Regions from separate parts of the Psychrobacillus sp. INOP01 genome, predicted to be linked through region 2. Evidence: predicted binding sites of a transcription regulator. Region 2 holds the regulator's gene; the other holds the start of a gene.

Region 1 (5,963 bases), 970 kb from region 2:
AGCCCACACCAATATAAACGTCGCGGTTACCGACTTTATTAGGATCCATTTCCAGTATAAATAGTACTCCATTATCTTTCTCTTCATCACCAATACCATATCCACGCATTACGTCTACCGCATATGTCGCAACATCCTGTCCTTCTAAAGACTCGACTGTCATTACAACAATTTGGGAACCAGTAGCCTTCTCTAAATTTTGTCCAAGTACTTCAATTTCCTGCTCCTGTTCTTCTGATAAAACATCATAGAAATCCTGAACATATAGTTCTCCTGGTATTGCAGCTGGGTAATCAGATTCAGCAAGCGTTATCAATGGGAATAATAGAGTAAGTAGAAGCGCAAGTGAAATGGCACGTGCACTTTTCTTCATCACTCTCCATCTCCTTCAAAATCGACTACTGGTGCTTCTTCTGCTCCCTCGGCTGATTGGAAATATTCCTTCTCATCAAAGCCAAACATAGAAGCTACTATACTCCCTGGCATACGTTTAACTTTTTTATTGTAATCCGAAACAACTGTATTATAATCTTGTCTTGCTACAGAAAGTCTATTTTCTGTCCCAGCAAGCTCATCCATTAATTGTCTAAAGTTTGCATCTGCCTTAAGATCTGGATAATTCTCCACAACTACTAATAGTCGACTCAAAGCTCCTGATAATTCATCATTCGCCGCAGATTGTTCTTCGGGTGTCCCAGCTCCCGCCAATTTACTTCTGGCATCTGCGATATTCCCAAGCACCTCTTCTTCATGTGCCGCAAAACCTTTAACTGTATTAACTAAGTTCGGTATTAAATCCATTCTTCGTTGCAGCTGGTTCTCTACTTGTGCATACGCATTATTCACGTTTTCTTCTTTGTCTACAAATCCGTTATAACTTGCCATAAATATCCCAGCAATAACTGCAATAATTACAATGACAATAATAATTGGCACTAGTAATTTTCTCAATGTGTTCACCTCTTCAGTATTTATAGTATTATTGTACCTTTAAATCGATAATACAAAACCTATTATTATTTACGGAATAAGGTGATTTTAGTTTCATATTCCTTAAAGATGAAAATCCATTGTAAGAATTTTCCGTTTAGCAAGTAAACAACAATAGAAAGCAAGTATCCGGTAAAAGAGTGCAAGTAAATCTCTCTTTATAGCAAGTAAAGCATCATGTACCGCAAGTAAATGCAATATAGAACTAAAAAAATGGATTGGATTTTCCCCTGTTGAACACTTTATTGGCTACCCACGCTTAATTATTATGTATTTCATTGTTTAGTTAAAGTATTCAGTGGTAATGATTAATAGATGAAATCTATCGTTACAATCTAAAAACCGAGGTGATTTTGATGAGTAATTCACTGCCACAAGATGCGGTTCATACATTAGAACAAATTCAAGGGAAATTTCCTGGCTATCGTCGCGCACATGCAAAAGGAGAATTTTATGAAGCCATTTTTACTCCAAACGGGAATGCGATTCCTTATACGACAGCAGGACATCTGCAGCAAGCACCGGTACCCGCTACAGTCCGTTTTTCTAATAGTCCACCAGATCCTACTGCAGCAGACTTCCTATCTCCGGCAAAAGGAATGTCTATCCATTTTCTGCAACCAGATGGTTTTACTAGTCACCAAGTATGTACCACCATCCCTATGTTCATAACAAGTGATCCAAAAACCTTTATCGAAATGTTAAAAATTTTAGGCTCACATAAAACTGGCATACATTCGATTGATTTAGGTTTAGGAATTGTACAACTTCTTACTACCTTCCCAGAACATAAAAACACGTTACTCGCACTCAAGGAACAGCTAAAGCAACCACCAATTAGTTACGCAGCTCTACATTACTACCCTATACATGCCTTCTATTTAGTTAATGCTGTAGGTAAGCGGCAAGCCATAAAATACGAGTGGCATCCATTGAAGGAGGAAAAATCACCTTCCATCCTTGATAGCATTAATTTGTCCACCAATTATTTGAGCGAGGATTTGGAGAAACGACTCGAAAAGGGAACTGTATCGTTCGAGCTATATATTCGATTAGCAGAGGACACAGACCCTACAGATGATCCTACCGTCATTTGGCCAACTGACAGACAAAAAATTTTAGTAGGTCTATTAACAATAAATAAAAAAATATTTCCAACAGAAAGCATATTGTTCGACCCTACCATCGTTGGCAAAGGCATCGAATTACCAAATGATCCAATTCTCCATTTTAGGCATGAGGCGTATGCAGTATCGTACGATAGAAGAAATAAAGAAAACAAAAAAACACCCTAAACATTTAACGTACAATGTAAAGAGTGTATTACTTAACTTTTATGACTCGGCGAGGATTTAAGAACTCACATTCCAAGCTAATGAACTAATTATATACTTAATATTGTGAATAACCGTAACCAGGACTACCATAATTCCCTTGAGACCATGGATAGCCATATCTCGGAATCCTAGGATAAAATGGGTATCTTCGGTAAGGTGGATAATATGGGTATCTTTGGTATGGTGGGTAATATGGATAATACGGGTAATATGGATAATACGGGTAATATGGATACTGGGGATATCGAGGATACTGTGGGTATCTTTGGTAGCGTGGATACCTAGGATAGCCTTGTCGATAATCCGGACTTTCCTCTCTCCATTCATTTCCATATGGTAATACCATTCAACTTCACTCCTCATTCTAAAATAAATTCTCTTTAAAGTATGCATCTTTGTGAGGAGCGTTTAGGTTAAAATTGGGTCCAGTATTTTTTTTACTCATAAAAAAACCTCCGTTTGCTTTATCGCAAAATAAACGGAGGGTTACTTGTTATTATTACGTGCTATTTTCATCATAATAATAACACGCAAGTTCTTAGTGAAAACGTTGAAACGGTATGCCCTCGGCGAGGATCGAACTCACATTCCAAGCTTCGGAGGCTTGTGTGTTATCCATTACACTACAAGGGCAAGCGACTTATCTATTATACAAATAGAAAGAAAAGAATTCAAGCAAACATTTTGAAGCTTAATATTTGACCTTCCTTGACCATAATGTGTATGATAAAGTTACAACTGAGGAAGACTTTCTCAGTAACCTATACTAAACCACCTTTGAAGGAGGCAATCAGGATGAATTTAATTCCTACTGTTATTGAACAAACTAATCGTGGAGAACGTGCATATGACATCTATTCTCGATTATTAAAAGACCGTATTATTATGCTTGGAAGTGGTATTGACGACAACGTTTCAAACTCCATAGTTGCCCAATTATTATTCCTAGAAGCAGAAGATCCAGAAAAAGACATCTCTATTTACATTAATAGCCCAGGCGGAAGTATCACTGCTGGTATGGCAATTTATGATACAATGCAGTTCATCAAACCAGATGTACAAACAATTTGTATCGGTATGGCTGCTTCTATGGGTGCATTCCTACTTACAGCAGGTACAAAAGGTAAACGCTATGCGCTTCCGAATGCTGAAGTAATGATTCATCAACCACTTGGTGGAGCACAAGGGCAAGCAACGGAAATCGAAATTGCTGCAAAACGCATTTTACATTTACGTGATAAATTAAACCACATTATTTCTGAACGCACTGGTCAACCTATCGAAGTAATTGCAAGAGACACAGATCGTGATAACTTCATGACTGCTGAACGTGCAAAAGAATACGGTCTAATCGATCATATTATCGACCGTAGTGAAATGAAGAAATCATAATTCATAATTAATCGATGAAAATCCCAAAGGAATTAGTCCTTTGGGATTTTTTGTTTTCATTATATTTTACTAATTTCCATATATGTAATCGCTATAAAGCATCGAATCCCAAATCAATAACGTGTATAGGGCCAATTATAATATATTGTATCTTTAAAATTTATTGGTTCTGGATGGTAAATATATTGTTCATCAGAAAATAGTATTTCCGGAAAATCGCATAACACTTCTGTCGCCGCTATACTTAGCATTTCTTTTTCTTCTTCTGTAGGAATTTCATCAAAGTATACTTTCCAAATAAGATTATTACTTTCGATTTTTGCGTAAATAGCTTTCGTATTTTTAGGTATAGAGCGAAAAAGAGCTCTTTGCACACTTAGAATAAGTTGCATATTTGACATGTAGTATGACCCCACTTCATATCTGATTTAGATGTACCTTGTTGTTAATACGAACCTATTTTTTATTTCAATAACTTTTCTATTTCCTTTATAAACTCATCATTATTTTTTATGCTATACCCTGTACTACTTTTATGTGGAAATACAATTACATTTTCATCAACAAATATATACATTTGGTCATTTGGGTTCGATGTTGATACTATCGTGTATCTCGCATCAAGTGGAGAATAAGAATCATCAGTTCTTTTTAGCTTCAATTCTTTAAATAGTTCCTTAATTTCAGTTTGTCTTTTTTCAGATATATGAATTTCTGTAAAAGTTATATTATTTATTTCCTCTATACTTAAATTAGTATCACTCCTGAAAAACTCATCAGTTAATGCATCTTCTATTTTTAGATTTTTTGATAATTGATTACCTACTAAAACGATTGAGATTAAAAGTGTTATTACCCCTAAAACGAAAAATTTTTTAGAACTTTTCATACAGCCACCACCTCAATTTGCTCTTCTCTCGAATCAAAAGATATAGATAGTTATTCTGCAACTACTTCTAAATTCCTTTATATTAAGTAATAAAAACAATTTTCGAATTCGTAGTCTTCAGAATTAGACAATAGTTCATGAAATGTACAAGCCCGTTTAAGAGAAACAACCTATCTTTACTGTTCTAGAGTGTTTCGGACTCATTTTGCTATATCATTCCCGTGAAATAACGATAGGCTGTGCTAAATCTTATTCTTGAATAATACTCACTTAATTGATTGTAGTGAAAGGGTGGCAACTCCAGCGGGATAAGCGAGAAAGTTGAGACCCGGCAGGTAAGATGCATAGCGCCGACCGAGGAGGCTCGACCTCGTCCTCGAAAGCGTCCACCTGAAAGAAAAATCAGCAATATTATTATATAGATTTTATTCTTCAAGACACACTTTTTTTCTCAAAAAAAAACCGCCCTTTCGTCTAAAGTGACTAGTGAGGCCGTTCATTTTTATGATTCGCTTGAGATGAAATTTCCTAAAGCTTCTACTGCTTCCTCCGCATCAGAACCATCGGCACTTAAGCTTACAGTTGTTCCTTTGCCAATTGCCAAACTCATAATTCCCATAATGCTCTTTGCATTTACTTTTTTAGTATCTTTTTCTAGATAGACGTCTGCAATATAACGATTTGCTTCTTGTACAAAAAGTGCAGCCTGTCTTGCTTGAAGTCCTGAAGATAATTTTACTTCCACCTGCTGTTCTGCCATAGTCTACTCCCCATTTCTCTAAATTGTCTCTCCATTGCGAAGCGCATCTGCTATTTCATCTATTTTTCGCAATCGGTGATTAACTCCTGATTTACTCACATTTCCAGTAGAAACCATTTCACCTAGTTCTTTAAGTGTAACATCTTGATACTCTACACGTAACCTAGCTATTTCACGAAGTTTTTCTGGTAACTGGTCTAAACCGATAGAATTCTCGATAAACCGAATATTGTCCACTTGGCGAATGGCTGCACTGATTGTTTTATTCAGGTTGGCCGTTTCGCAATTGACAAGACGGTTTACGCTATTTCGCATATCTCGTATGATCCGAACATCTTCAAATTTCAGTAAAGCTCTATGCGCTCCCGCAATACTTAAAAAGTCGGAAATCTTTTCTGCTTCCTTTAAATATGCCACAAATCCTTTTTTTCGTTCAATGGTTTTCGCATTCAGTTCATATTCATTCATCAAATCTACCAGTGCATCACTATGTGTTTTATAGGAAGAATAAATTTCTAAGTGATATGACGAGGTTTCCGGATTGTTAACCGAACCTCCAGCTAAAAAGGCTCCTCTTAGATAAGCTCGTTTACAG
Region 2 (13,196 bases):
AACGTTCTGCACGAAGCTTGGTCTGACGGATAGATTCCTCGCCCGAAATATATAGCACTCGCTCTCCCTTATTGGCAAGTAAAGCTGAAACCTGTAAAAGAAGAGTAGACTTTCCTATACCCGGGTCTCCCCCTATTAACACTAGCGATCCTGGTACAATACCCCCACCAAGAACACGATTCAATTCAGCAAAATCGGTTGTCACCCGGGGTTCTTCGGCTGTTACTACTGAAATAATCGGGGTAGCCTTCTGCGCTACCCCGTCCGAATGCTGAAAGGAGCGTTTTGGACCTTTGGATACTATTTCAGTTTCTTCTACCATAGTGTTCCATTCTCCACATCCAGGACATCTTCCCATCCATTTTGCAGATTCATAACCACATGAGTTACACATAAATTTCGTTTTCTTTTTAGCCATAATACCTCCTACTATGTAAAAAGGGCATTCCGGAAATCTTTTTCGGAATGCCCGCTATATTAACCTTCTGTAACTAAAGCTTTAGTGCGAACCACGAATTCATTGTCTTCTACATCAAATATTACATGTTGCCCATCCAATACTTCTCCTTTTAAAAGCTCTTCGGAAAGACGATCTTCTACATGTTTTTGAATTGCACGGCGTAAAGGACGCGCACCATATTCTGGTTCATATCCTTCAGTTGTAATTTTATCTTGTGCTGCTTCTGTAATTTCTAACTCAATACCTTGTTCTTTCAAACGTTTCGCTAACTGCTCTGTCATTAGTGAAACAATTTGTTTTAAATGGTCTTTTTCAAGAGAATGGAACACAATCATCTCATCTAGACGGTTTAAGAATTCTGGGCGGAATGCTTTCTTCAATTCTTCTAGCATTTTGCCTTTCATATCTTTATAGTCTGTCTTGCCGCCTTCTTTTAGGTTAAATCCAACGTATTTATTGAATTTAAGTGCATCCGCACCGACATTAGATGTCATGATGACTACCGTATTACGGAAATCTACTGTGCGACCCTTAGAGTCTGTTAATCGTCCGTCCTCTAACACTTGAAGCAGAATATTAAAGACGTCTGGGTGTGCTTTTTCAATTTCATCCAATAAGATAACAGAATATGGTTTACGACGTACTTTTTCTGTCAATTGCCCACCGTCGTCAAACCCTACATATCCTGGGGGAGAACCAACTAGACGAGAAGTTGAATGTTTTTCCATGTACTCAGACATGTCTACTCGAATCATCGCATCCTCGTCTCCGAACATCACTTCTGCTAATGCACGAGCAAGCTCGGTTTTCCCTACACCGGTAGGTCCTAAGAAGATAAAGGAGCCAATAGGACGTTTTGGATCTTTAAGTCCCGCACGAGCACGACGAATAGCTCTTGAAATTGCGTCCACTGCTTCACTTTGACCAATAACTCTTTCGTGTAATTTATCTTCCAGTTTTAATAGCTTCTCAGATTCTGTTTGTGCCAGTTTAGAAACTGGTACTCCAGTCCACATAGACACAACCGCCGCTATATCTTCTATTGTTACTTCAGACTCTTCTTTTCCTTGCTTTTCTTTCCAATTGTTTTTCATTTTTTCTAGTTCATCTTTAAGCTTTTGTTCTTTATCACGGAATGATGCAGCTTTTTCAAATTCCTGACTTTGAACAGCAGCATTTTTCTCAGATCGGATAGCTTCTAGCTTTGCTTCTAATTCTTTCAAATTAGGAGGTGTTGTATACGAACGTAAACGTACTTTAGATCCTGCTTCATCTATTAAGTCGATCGCTTTATCCGGTAAGAAACGATCAGAAATATAACGATCTGACATTTTCACAGCAGCTTCTACAGCTGCATCCGTAATTTTCACACGATGATGTGCTTCATAACGATCACGTAAACCGTAAATAATTTGGATCGCTTCAGCTACTGAAGGTTCATCTACTTGAATTGGTTGGAAACGACGCTCTAATGCTGCATCTTTTTCAATATATTTTCTATACTCATCCAGCGTTGTCGCACCAATACATTGAATTTCTCCACGAGCAAGAGCGGGCTTCAAAATATTCGATGCATCGATAGCACCCTCTGCTCCACCAGCACCAATTAATGTGTGAAGTTCATCAATGAATAAGATAACATTACCTGCTTGGCGGATTTCATCCATCACTTTTTTCAAACGGTCTTCAAATTCCCCACGATATTTTGTACCAGCAACAACTGTACCCATATCTAGCGTCATCACACGTTTATCGCGTAGGATTTCCGGCACTTCATTTTGTACGATTTGCTGTGCAAGCCCTTCTGCAATAGCTGTTTTACCAACACCTGGCTCTCCAATTAGAACTGGGTTGTTTTTTGTACGACGAGCCAAGATTTCAATTACTCTTGTAATTTCTTTACTACGACCAATTACAGGGTCTAGTGTGCCTTCTCTTGCAATTTGCGTTAAGTCACGAGCTAGGCCATCTAGTGTTGGTGTACTAGCCGGAGCAGCTCCATTGTTTCCATTACCATGTGCTTGCTCTGTGCTTCCTAGTAATTGAAGTACTTGTTGACGAGCTTTGTTTAAACTAACTCCCGCATTATTTAGAACACGAGCTGCTACACCTTCTCCTTCACGGATAAGTGCAAGTAAAAGATGCTCAGTTCCAATGTATGAGTGACCTAATTTTCGTGACTCATCTACTGAAAGTTCAATTACCTTTTTCGCACGAGGTGTGTAGTTAACAATTGGTCCAACTTCTTCTTTACCTGCTCCTACTAGTTCCTCGATCCCTGCTTCGATTACTTTTAGGTCTACTTCTATTGCTTCTAATGCTTTAGCAGCTATTCCACTACCTTCTCGGATAAGACCAAGTAATATATGTTCTGTCCCTATGGACTCATGCTTTAAGCGAATAGCTTCTTCTTGTGCTAGTTGTAATACTTTTTGAGATCTTTGTGTAAAACGATTAAACATCATTCAGATTCCTCTCCTTTTGTTTTCTGTTTTTCTTCTTTTTGCAATCGTTCCCTTAACAGCTTCGCGCGAAACATATCCCGCTCGGAGGTGTTCAGTGAAGTTCCTGCATATTTTTGCAGAAATCCTGGTTGCATAAACACCATACATTCATTCAAGATAGACATATCAACATCTTCTATTAGTCCCATATCTATTCCTAATCGCACATCTGATAGGCACCTTGCCGCTTCATCTGTCGCCATAATACGAGCAAATGATAAAGTTCCTAAAGATCGATACAGTCGATCTTCTAGTGTATTGGCCGAATGCTTTAGAAGTGCATCTCGCGCTTCTCTTTCTTTTTGAATAATTTGTTCAGTAATACTTTGAAGATCGGCAAGTATGTCTTCTTCTGACTTACCAAGTGTGGTTTGGTTGGATACTTGATAAACATTACCGAGCGCTTCACTACCTTCTCCGTAAATTCCTCTTACTACCATTCCTAACCTTGAAATGATGGTAACAATTCTATTCATTTGTTTCGTCATCGTTAATGCGGGTAAATGCATCATTACAGATGCACGTAAACCAGTACCTGTATTGGTAGGACAACTTGTTAAATATCCAAACTGCTCGTCAAAAGCATAGGGTAATTCCTTATCTAATACACGATCTAACTCATCTGCCTGCGCATATGCTTCTTGGATTTGAAGCCCCGAAAAAAGGCATTGTATACGAATATGATCCTCTTCATTGACCATCACACTAACAGATTCATCATTTGATAATAAAACCGATCCGGTCATAGGTGAGTTAGCAAGCTTTGGACTGATTAAATGTTTTTCTACTAATACCTGGCGACTTAGTTCGGATACATCCTTTATATGGAAGGAAGAAAATTGCATATGCAGTTCGTCACTTGCGTCCAGTAAAGTGGCAGAAACAGATTGGTCAATTTTATGCGCCTCATCTTCTGTAAATGCTAAAGGAAAACGATAGCCATTCAGATTTCGAGCTAAACGTATTCTTGTACTCATAACAATATCCGAATGCTTTCCTTCCCCAGCCATCCAACTAGAAATTGAGTTGTCTAAAAAATGTTCAATTGACATCAGTTTGGTCACCTCCTGTAGAAAGTTGATTTTCCAAATCTCTGGCTTCATCTCTCAGCTTTGCGGCTTCCTCAAAACTTTCAGTGTCAATCGCATCTTTCATTTGAGAGCGAATCGCTTCTATACGTTTTTTTATAGCAATTTTTTCCCCTAGCGCACCTGGAGCCTTTCCAATATGCTTCGTATTTCCATTATGAAGTCTCTTAAATACATTAGGTAACTGTGGACGGAAACTGTTGTAGCAATTTGCGCAACCAAATTTCCCTTCGTCTAAAAACCGCTGAATTGACCAGCCACATTCATCGCATACTATCATGTTTTTTTGTTGTTTATGTTGCATTGGTTGTTGTTCTGTTTGACTAAACCAGTTCGATAATAGCTGATGTAGAGATAATGGGTCTTGTTTGTACTCTACATAAAACGGGTGGAGGCTATTTGCACAGACCTCACAATAATGTCTTTCAAAGTGTTCACCATTATGCACTTGGGTAACCGTTACTTTCGCTGGTCTTTGTTTACAATTTTCACAAATCACCTTTCAACACACCCCGTTCATTTTTCACTTTTTTCATATTTTAACGTTAATAACATGGCACATAATATACGTGATCGTAGTTCATCTCTTGCTGGTAGAGGAATGGCTAGAGTAGTTCGATTTAAAGCTGCTAAAATGAGTTTTGCTTCACGCTTAGAAATAACATCCTCGTCTATTAACCGAAAAACGATATCTTCCGTTACGGATTCAGAAGCCCCATTTTCTAGTGTTTGTATAATATGCTCTATTAAATCAGCCTTCGTATGAGCTCGAACGCGGAGGATTCGAATATATCCACCTCCACCTCGTTTACTTTCTACCAAGTATCCGCGATCTTGGGTAAATCGAGTATTGATTACATAATTTATTTGAGATGGGACGCACTGAAATTTTTCTGCAATTTCACTTCGCTTAATTTCAATTTGTTCCTTACTTCCTTCTTCTATAATAGCCTTCAAATAACCTTCAATTATGTCAGATATATTTTTCACCTTCTCACCTCTTCTCATAAACTGACTTTGACTAACTTTGACTATATTATAACTAGAATTTTTCGCATGTGCAATTGATACGATTTGCCCTTAAAAAGAAGAAAAAAACTACAAACAGTCGTTTGTAGTTTAGGATATATTAAAATGAATATTCTTATTCAATAAATCTTTTTTCCCTCGTATGTTAGTTGTGTTATATAGAAATCCGGTTCTATTTCAATATCCTCTAATTTCTTAAAATTATGTCTCTCATATAATGTGATTGCAGGTATATTTTTTGCACCAGTTGATACAACTACCTTTTTTTCGCTAGCTTTGACATTCAATAGATAAGTTAATAACTCCGATGCAATCCCTTTTCGAAAATGATTAGGATCTACTACAAGTCTACAAATATCAATTAGTTCATCTGTATCTTCATAAGAAATAAAACCCATCATTTTCGAGCCATCTAACTTCCCAAGAAATAGTTCTCTGGATTTCCTTATATCTTTTACAGTATCCAAAAGCTGTGGAATCCCATCAAACCCGATTAAATCAGCTTCTACTTTATATGCTGGTAATTGAATCGATAAAATGCTTTCCGCGACTTTTGCATCCTCGTTATTGACTAATTGAATCATCCTTTACCTCATATCTAAAATTAAATTTTCTTTTTATAATTATTTCGTTGAGATTTCGTAATTTGCTTCCATTTATTCGTTTCAGCTTTTTTAGCTACTGCATCATTTTTTCGATCGATATGTGCAAGTTCTCTCATTAGTTTTACATAGCTTTTATAGCGTTCTTGTTTAAGCGCACCCGTGTAAATAGCCTCTTGAATAGAACAGCCCGGCTCTTTTACATGCTGACAATCACGAAACCGGCACGCTAATGCAAGCTCTTCGATATCCTGAAAGCTAGCACTAACTCCATCACTCGTATCCCAAAGTTGAAACTCCCTCATACCAGGTGTATCGATTAATAAGCCACCTTCCGGTAACAGCGTTAGCTCTCTATGCGTGGTCGTATGACGTCCCTTACTATCATCTTCTCTTATATCATTTACAGTCATTACCTCTACGCCTGACAAGGCGTTAATCAAAGAAGATTTCCCAACTCCAGAAGATCCTAGAAGTGCGCCCGTTTTATGTGCTGCCAATAGATTTCCTAGACGATTAATACCCTCGCCTGTAACACTACTCACTGCAAATATGTCTACACCAAATGCAATAGCTTCCACTTCTTTTATATAATATTCTAGGTCATCACAGGCATCTTTTTTCGTTAACACCACAACAGGTGTCGCTCCTGAATCCCATGCAGCCAATAAATATCTCTCTAACCTACGGACATTGAAGTCATGATTGAGCGACATCACTAGAAATACATAATCAACGTTAACTGCAATCAGTTGAATCTCCGTCGTCAATCCCGCCATTTTCCTCGAGAACTGAGAGCTGCGAGGAAGCACTTCGTGAATGATTCCTTTTTCCTCGCCAGGCATTTGTTCAAGAACTACCCAGTCTCCAACTGCCGGAAATGCTTCCCTACCATGATCAAACTTAAATTTCCCAGAAAGTGAGCTTAGTAACTCCCCTTCGTTGGTCATGACTTTATATAAATTTTTATGTTCCAGTAGCACTCGACCCGCAATTCCATTACCCGCTATTTTTTCTTCCCAATTACTATTCCAACCATATTGTTCGATTAAATTCAATTTAACTTCCTCCTAATTTCCGTTTGAATAAAAGCACAAGCTGCACATTGATGGCAGCTATTGCTAGACAATAAAAAAACCATGACTGCACGAATCAGCAGTCATGGTTTCCCGGCCATTAGTAAAGAAGCATATATCTGGTTAGAGACATACAGAGTGGGACATCATGAACTTACTGATTCGTGGATACGTATATACATTTGCCATAATGCCTCACTCCTTTCTTTAAGTTATTTTCAGAATACTACAAGTATTAGCAATCCGTCAACATATAATTATGCAAGTTGCCATTTTGAATGTTGGTACTTTATAATACTGATGATTTTCGTTTCATGCGGACGCTTTACGCGGGCGAGGTCGAGGTCGAGCCTCCTCGGGACAGTATGATGCTAATTACAAATTGTCTACACACGTTTTGGAATTCTCAGCCTTCGTTTCTATGATTGCTCCCTGCGGGGTCAATAAAGCGAGTAGAAATCGACAAAAAAACCAGAAATAGAAGGCTTAAGTGCCTTTACACAAAATGAACAATCTTCTTTAAAAGTGATTTCTCCCTCAACAATATAATATAAAGAAGTCTATTAATTATAAAGATGACATGCCACAAAATGACCGGGCTCTTGCTCCTTCCAAGACGGTTTTTCTTCCGTACAAATGGACATAGCGTGTGCACATCTTGTACGAAACACACAACCAGAAGGTGGATTAATCGGGCTCGGTAGCTCTCCTTGCAATAGAATACGTTCCCGTGATTCCTCTATATCAGGGTCTGGAATTGGAATTGCTGATAACAAAGCCTTTGTATACGGGTGCAGTGGATCTTCATATAATTGGTTACTCGTGGTCAGTTCTACCATATGTCCCAGATACATGACCCCTATTCGGTCAGAGATATACTTGACCATCGACAAATCATGCGCAATAAACAAATAGGTAAGATTTTTTTCTTTTTGTAGCCGTTGGAGTAGCTTCACTACTTGCGCTTGAACCGACACATCTAAAGCAGAAATAGGCTCATCCGCTATGATAAACTCCGGATCTAATGCTAGTGCCCGAGCTATACCAATTCGTTGGCGTTGCCCTCCAGAAAATTCATGAGGATAGCGATTAGCATGGTCTCTGTTCAGTCCAACATCCTCTAGTAATTCATACACTCTTGCCTTTAACTCTTCCTTTTTATATAGTTTATGTATTTCCATCGGTTCTGCAATAATTTCAAACACAGTGGAACGGGGGTTTAAAGATGCATAAGGATCCTGGAAGATCATTTGCATCTTTTTCAAGTACCCTGTTCTTTCTTTGTCACTCATCTCATGCACATTTTTATCTTCAAACAGAACTTTTCCCTCTGTTCTATTGTACAATCCTAAAATAGTTCGACCTGCGGTGGATTTGCCACAACCTGATTCTCCTACTAAACCGAATGTTTCTCCTTTGATAATATCAAAACTTATCCCATCAACCGCCTTTAATGTCTCCCCATGTCCAATGTCAAAATGGCGTTTCAAATCTTGAACAGATAATAGAACTTTTTCCGTCATGTAAATCCCCCCTAAACGGCATATCTTCTAACTGCACAAATTTCCTTTTCTAGCTTAGATCCTGCTAGCACTAAAATTTCAACTGTTTTCCCAGTTGAATGCGAATGCAAAAGCTGTCCATTCCCATAATAAAACCCAACATGCCTAACAGGTCCAGTCCCTTCATCATTTGCAAAAAATAGTAAATCTCCCTTTTTCCAAAGAGAAGGATCTTGTATAGATATTCCTTCTCCCGTTTTTGCTTGGTCACTTGCATCTCTAGGAATTATATACCCACAAGCTTTCAACATATTGTACGAAAAACCCGAACAATCATAACCATATGGAGACATACCACCCCAAAGGTAAGGCAAGTCTAGATAATTTTCTCCTAAAGCAACTGCCTCTTCTGCAAATCTCTTTGGAAGCTGCTCCAAAGAAGGTGCAAATTGAGCATGTGTTTTCGATAATAACGCTTTACCATGCGGAGTATGAACGGTATAAAATACCTCATCCTCTGACATTATTGGTAGAATAGTATTAAAAGGTAAAACGAGTAACGGATTATGCTGTAAATCCCATAGCTGAGCTTTTGCAGACGAAACTCGAGCAATACCTTTAAAATCCACTTGCTCAGCCGGCTGTATTTGCGATAGCGGAATCCATCCTGGATAACCACGACTATCTTTTTTGGAGGGCTGCCAAATAGCAACAACTTTTGCCCATTCCCCTTCTATCGTCTCCACAAGCACTGGCTCTCCGTAAAGAATTTGCGTTTGCACACGGTTTTCATTACATAACGCTAGCCTTTCTTTGTATGGTAGTGCCTCAAGCCATTCCACCAATAACACAGGATTTGAGATCCCTGGGTCATCTATCTCTCTAGCAGAATTAGGTTCTGTCCAAATAGTTCCTACCTTTACAGCACAAACCCATTCTTTCGTTTCAACTGGCATTTTTTAGCCTCCTAATCCAAATTCACATGTACAATCCCTAATCCTGGTTCATTGGAAAACGTCATATTACTTTTTTCATAGATAACTCCACCGACTATTAAATCATTATCCAGCATCAAAGGTGCATCAAAATCGAAATATCGAATATTCGGCTGACTAGCAGCAAAATGAGCTGCAGCAGTAATGCCTAATTTCGTTTCAATCATACTGCCTACCATACATTCCACGCCATTCGCCTCTGCAAGTGTATTTATTTTTTGTGCGTGATAAATGCCCCCTGATTTCATTAGCTTTATATTGATCAAATCAGCAGCTCGCATTTTTAGAACTTGTTTAGCATCCTGTACAGAAAAAACACTTTCATCCGCCATAATTGGAGTATACGTATAATCGGTAACATACTTTAGCCCTTCTAGATCCCAAGAAGGCACTGGTTGCTCTACAAATTCGATGGATAGACCTGCATCCTCCATCAAACCGATTGCTTTTACCGCCTCTTTCGCGTTCCACCCTTGGTTAGCATCGAGTCTTAACTTTGGCGTCATTCCCACACGTTTTCGAATAGTACGAATACGTTCGATATCATCTTTTATTTCACCTATACCTACCTTGACCTTTAGAACTTCAAATCCATCCTTTATATACCGTTCCGCATCGTCCGCCATCTCGGTAGGGTCATTCACACTAACTGTAAAATCAGTTTCTAGCGTATCTCGATACCCTCCTAAAAACTGATATAAAGGAAGACCTGCATATTTAGCAAGTATGTCATGAATAGCCATGTCTACTGCAGCTTTAGCACTCGTATTTCTAACTAACGCTGTGTTTAGTTTCTGAAATACCTGCTCACTTTGTAAAATGTTCATACCAATTAACTGAGGAGCTATTATTTCGTTAATAGCGTATCGGATACTATCCATCGACTCTCCAGTAATAACATGTGTCGGTGGAGCCTCTCCATAACCGACTATTCCATCACTCATAGTAATAGTCACATACACCGAGTATGCCGTTGTCACTGTTCGTAAAGCAGTTTTAAAAGGTTTAGTCAGAGGAATCGCGACATCAAATGTTTCAATCGATTTTATATACAATCTTCTCTCCCCCTATTCCACTCCAGGTAAAATTGTTAGAGATAGGTTATTCGCATCCAATTCCGCTTCCATTCCAAGCGGAACTGCAAAATGAGGCTCGCAATGTCCTATTTTAAATCCTTTCACCGCAGGCTTACCTAATTTACCAATATAATGATCAAACACTTCGTCTAAAGACAAAGTAACCGGTCTTTTTTTAGGTTCTGCATCACTAAAATCTCCAATGACAAACCCAGCCGCTGCATCTAAAATACCAGCTTGGCGAAGTTGGTTAAGCATACCATCGACTTTGTAAGGCTCTTCCCCCACATCTTCTATAAAGAGAAGTTTTCCTTTTGTGTTTACCTCATATTTCGTGCCTACACCATTAGCTAGTAGTGATAAATTACCTCCTGTCAGCTCTCCTCTGATGACTCCGGGAGAAACTTGTGTCAAAGGAGAGATTGCTTCGGTATAATATAGCTCCATCGGATTAAACAACTGCTGAAACATTTTTTTGGATAGCTCGGAGAATGTATCCTTTCCCACATCCGAGGCTAACATTGGTCCATGAAAGGTAACGATATCGGAATATAGATTCATCCCTGTATGTAGAAAGGTAATATCGGAGTAACCCCAAAAAACTTTTGGATTCTCATGCATCAATTGAAAATCGACTTGATCTGTATAACGCGCAGAACCATAGCCTCCACCAGCACAAATAATTCCTGCGATATCCGGGTTAGCGAACATTTCATGTAAATCTTCTAAACGTTCCTCATCAGTACCAGCTAAATAACCATGTACATTATCTACACTTTTGCCTAGTTTATAAGACAAGCCAAGCTCCTCTAAAAAAGCAAAAGAACGCTTTAAGTTTTCTAAATTTGGTGGACTGGAAGGAGCAATAATTCCAATAGTATCTCCTTTTTGCAATCGTTTCGGACGAATTTTCATTTGTAATTTCTCCTTTATGATGAAAGCCTTGATAAACCAACTCACAGCAAATTTTAACATAGTTACTATGAAAGAAAAGGGCGGTACCAAAAGAGGCACCGCAGTCTTTCTATAATCGCTTGCTGCTATTCTTTGCTAGCCCATTTTAAATCCATATATCCAACTGGATGTCTTACGATTCCTGAGATTGTTGGTTTTTCAAGTGTTACTTGGTTGTAATAGTGAACTGGGAAAATAGGCATTTCATCCATTAATAACGCGTCTGCTTGGATAAGCATTTCCCAACGTTTAGCTTCGTCTGTTTCCTTTTTGATATCGGCAATTAGTTTATCAAATTCTGCATTTGACCAAGTCGTACGGTTCATAGAGGAACCTGTGATGAAGCTTTCTAATGCATTCACTGGATCTGCATAGTCAAATAAGAAGGAAGAACGAGACAATTGGTATTTAAACTCTTTTTGCTCGGTCGCAAATACACTTGCCTCTACGTTTTGTAGCGTTACATCTACTCCTAATACTTCTTTAAATTTACTTTGCAATGCTTCTGCTATTTTCTTATGAGTATCACTTGTAGAATAAGTTAATGTTACTTCAGGTAACTCTGTGTACCCCTCTTCTGCCATACCTTCTGCTAAAAGTGTTTTTGCTTTTTCTGCATCAAAACCTATAAGCTTACCTGCTGTTTCTCTGAATTCTTTACCATCTGGTCCTACAAATCCGTAAGGAATAAAGCCTTCTGCTGGTTTTTCACCATTTTTCGTTACAAACTCTACGATTTCTTGTTGATCAACCGCTAAACCAAAAGCCTGACGGATTTTTTTATTTGTGAAAGGCTCCTGGGAAACATTGAAACGGTAGAAATACAATCCCGCTTGGTCTTCATTTTTAAGCTCTGGGTCATTCAGTAACTGATCAGCCAACTCCGCTGGTACACCCGATACATCTAAATCCCCTGTTTCGTACATTTGGTATTCAGTATTGGAATCGTCTACCATAGCCCATTCTACTTTATCGAGCTTTACAGTATCCGCATCCCAATAATTTTCATTTTTTGCAAATGTAAAGCTTACATCATGCTCCCATGCTGTTAACTTGAACGGGCCATTCCCTACGAATGTATCTGCTTCTGTAAACCAAGTTGCATTCTCTGTCGCAACTTTCTCATTGACTGGGAAGAAACTTGGGTTTGTAATGATATTTAGGAATGCTTCTGTTGGAGCATTCAACTTCACTTCGAATACTTTTTCTTCCAATGCTTTAATAGCAACGTCCTCAGCTGCGCCTTCCCCACTATTATAGGCTTCAGCTCCATCAATGAAATACGCTAAAAATGCTGCAGGAGAAGCTGTTTCCGGATTTAACATATGCAACCATCCATAAACGAAATCACTTGCTAACACAGGCTCTCCATTAGACCATTTTGCATCGTCGCGAATTGTAAATGTATACGTTAGACCATCTTCTGTTACATCAATTTTTTCAGCTGTTGCAGGTTCTGCCACATGGTCCTTTGAAAGACGTACAAGTCCTTCCATTAGATTATTTAATGCATTCCAAGAAACCGCATCAAATCCTACAGATGGATCAAATGATGTTGGTTCATTTCCATTATTTAATTTGAGTACTTTTTCTGTTTCAGTTTCAGTTTCTACTACCGTTTCCTTCTCTTCCCCTTCGTTACCTGTATTAGTTTCCGGTGTTTCACCCGCATCTTTCGTGGCTGTACAAGCACTTAACACAAGGACAAATAACGCTACTACAAATAATGATAGCCATTTCTTCATCTTAGTTCCCCCTTTGTAATATATATGTGAATGCACTTACGCGCGCTCATCCTATTCAAGATAACTCTTGTAATAATTTTGCACGTTCGTCTTGAAGCCAGCAGTCAACCGCATGTGATTCAGATATTGTTGTCGTAAAAGGATATACATGATCGCATACTTCCA

What was found. The regulator CtsR, encoded in region 2, represses protease genes until heat stress. The targets are predictions, from matches to a motif close to ATGGTCAATAAAGGTCAAACA.
Region 1: clpP (ATP-dependent Clp endopeptidase proteolytic subunit ClpP) is a predicted target of CtsR. The motif match lies at 3,023-3,043, and genes of this name have one in related genera.

What each region holds. Positions count from the first base shown of each region.
Region 1 is NZ_CP073315.1:1,012,778-1,018,740, forward strand. It holds gene KD050_RS05110 (TPM domain-containing protein) at 1-373, opposite strand, end outside; gene KD050_RS05115 (LemA family protein) at 373-951, opposite strand; gene KD050_RS05120 (catalase) at 1,347-2,285, shown strand; tRNA gene KD050_RS05125 (tRNA-Arg) at 2,889-2,960, opposite strand; gene clpP (ATP-dependent Clp endopeptidase proteolytic subunit ClpP) at 3,123-3,719, shown strand; gene KD050_RS05135 (MafI2 family immunity protein) at 3,833-4,120, opposite strand; gene KD050_RS05140 (hypothetical protein) at 4,183-4,608, opposite strand; gene KD050_RS05145 (HPr family phosphocarrier protein) at 5,111-5,368, opposite strand; gene whiA (DNA-binding protein WhiA) at 5,387-5,963, opposite strand, start outside.
Region 2 is NZ_CP073315.1:1,981,183-1,994,378, forward strand. It holds gene radA (DNA repair protein RadA) at 1-418, opposite strand, end outside; gene KD050_RS10080 (ATP-dependent Clp protease ATP-binding subunit) at 478-2,925, opposite strand; gene KD050_RS10085 (protein-arginine kinase McsB) at 2,922-4,016, opposite strand; gene KD050_RS10090 (UvrB/UvrC motif-containing protein) at 4,006-4,551, opposite strand; gene KD050_RS10095 (CtsR family transcriptional regulator) at 4,569-5,042, opposite strand; gene KD050_RS10100 (GNAT family N-acetyltransferase) at 5,201-5,665, opposite strand; gene rsgA (ribosome small subunit-dependent GTPase A) at 5,686-6,741, opposite strand; gene KD050_RS10110 (ABC transporter ATP-binding protein) at 7,323-8,282, opposite strand; gene KD050_RS10115 (C40 family peptidase) at 8,294-9,217, opposite strand; gene KD050_RS10120 (dipeptide epimerase) at 9,229-10,311, opposite strand; gene KD050_RS10125 (S66 peptidase family protein) at 10,324-11,247, opposite strand; gene KD050_RS10130 (peptide ABC transporter substrate-binding protein) at 11,373-13,031, opposite strand; gene KD050_RS10135 (ABC transporter ATP-binding protein) at 13,087-13,196, opposite strand, start outside.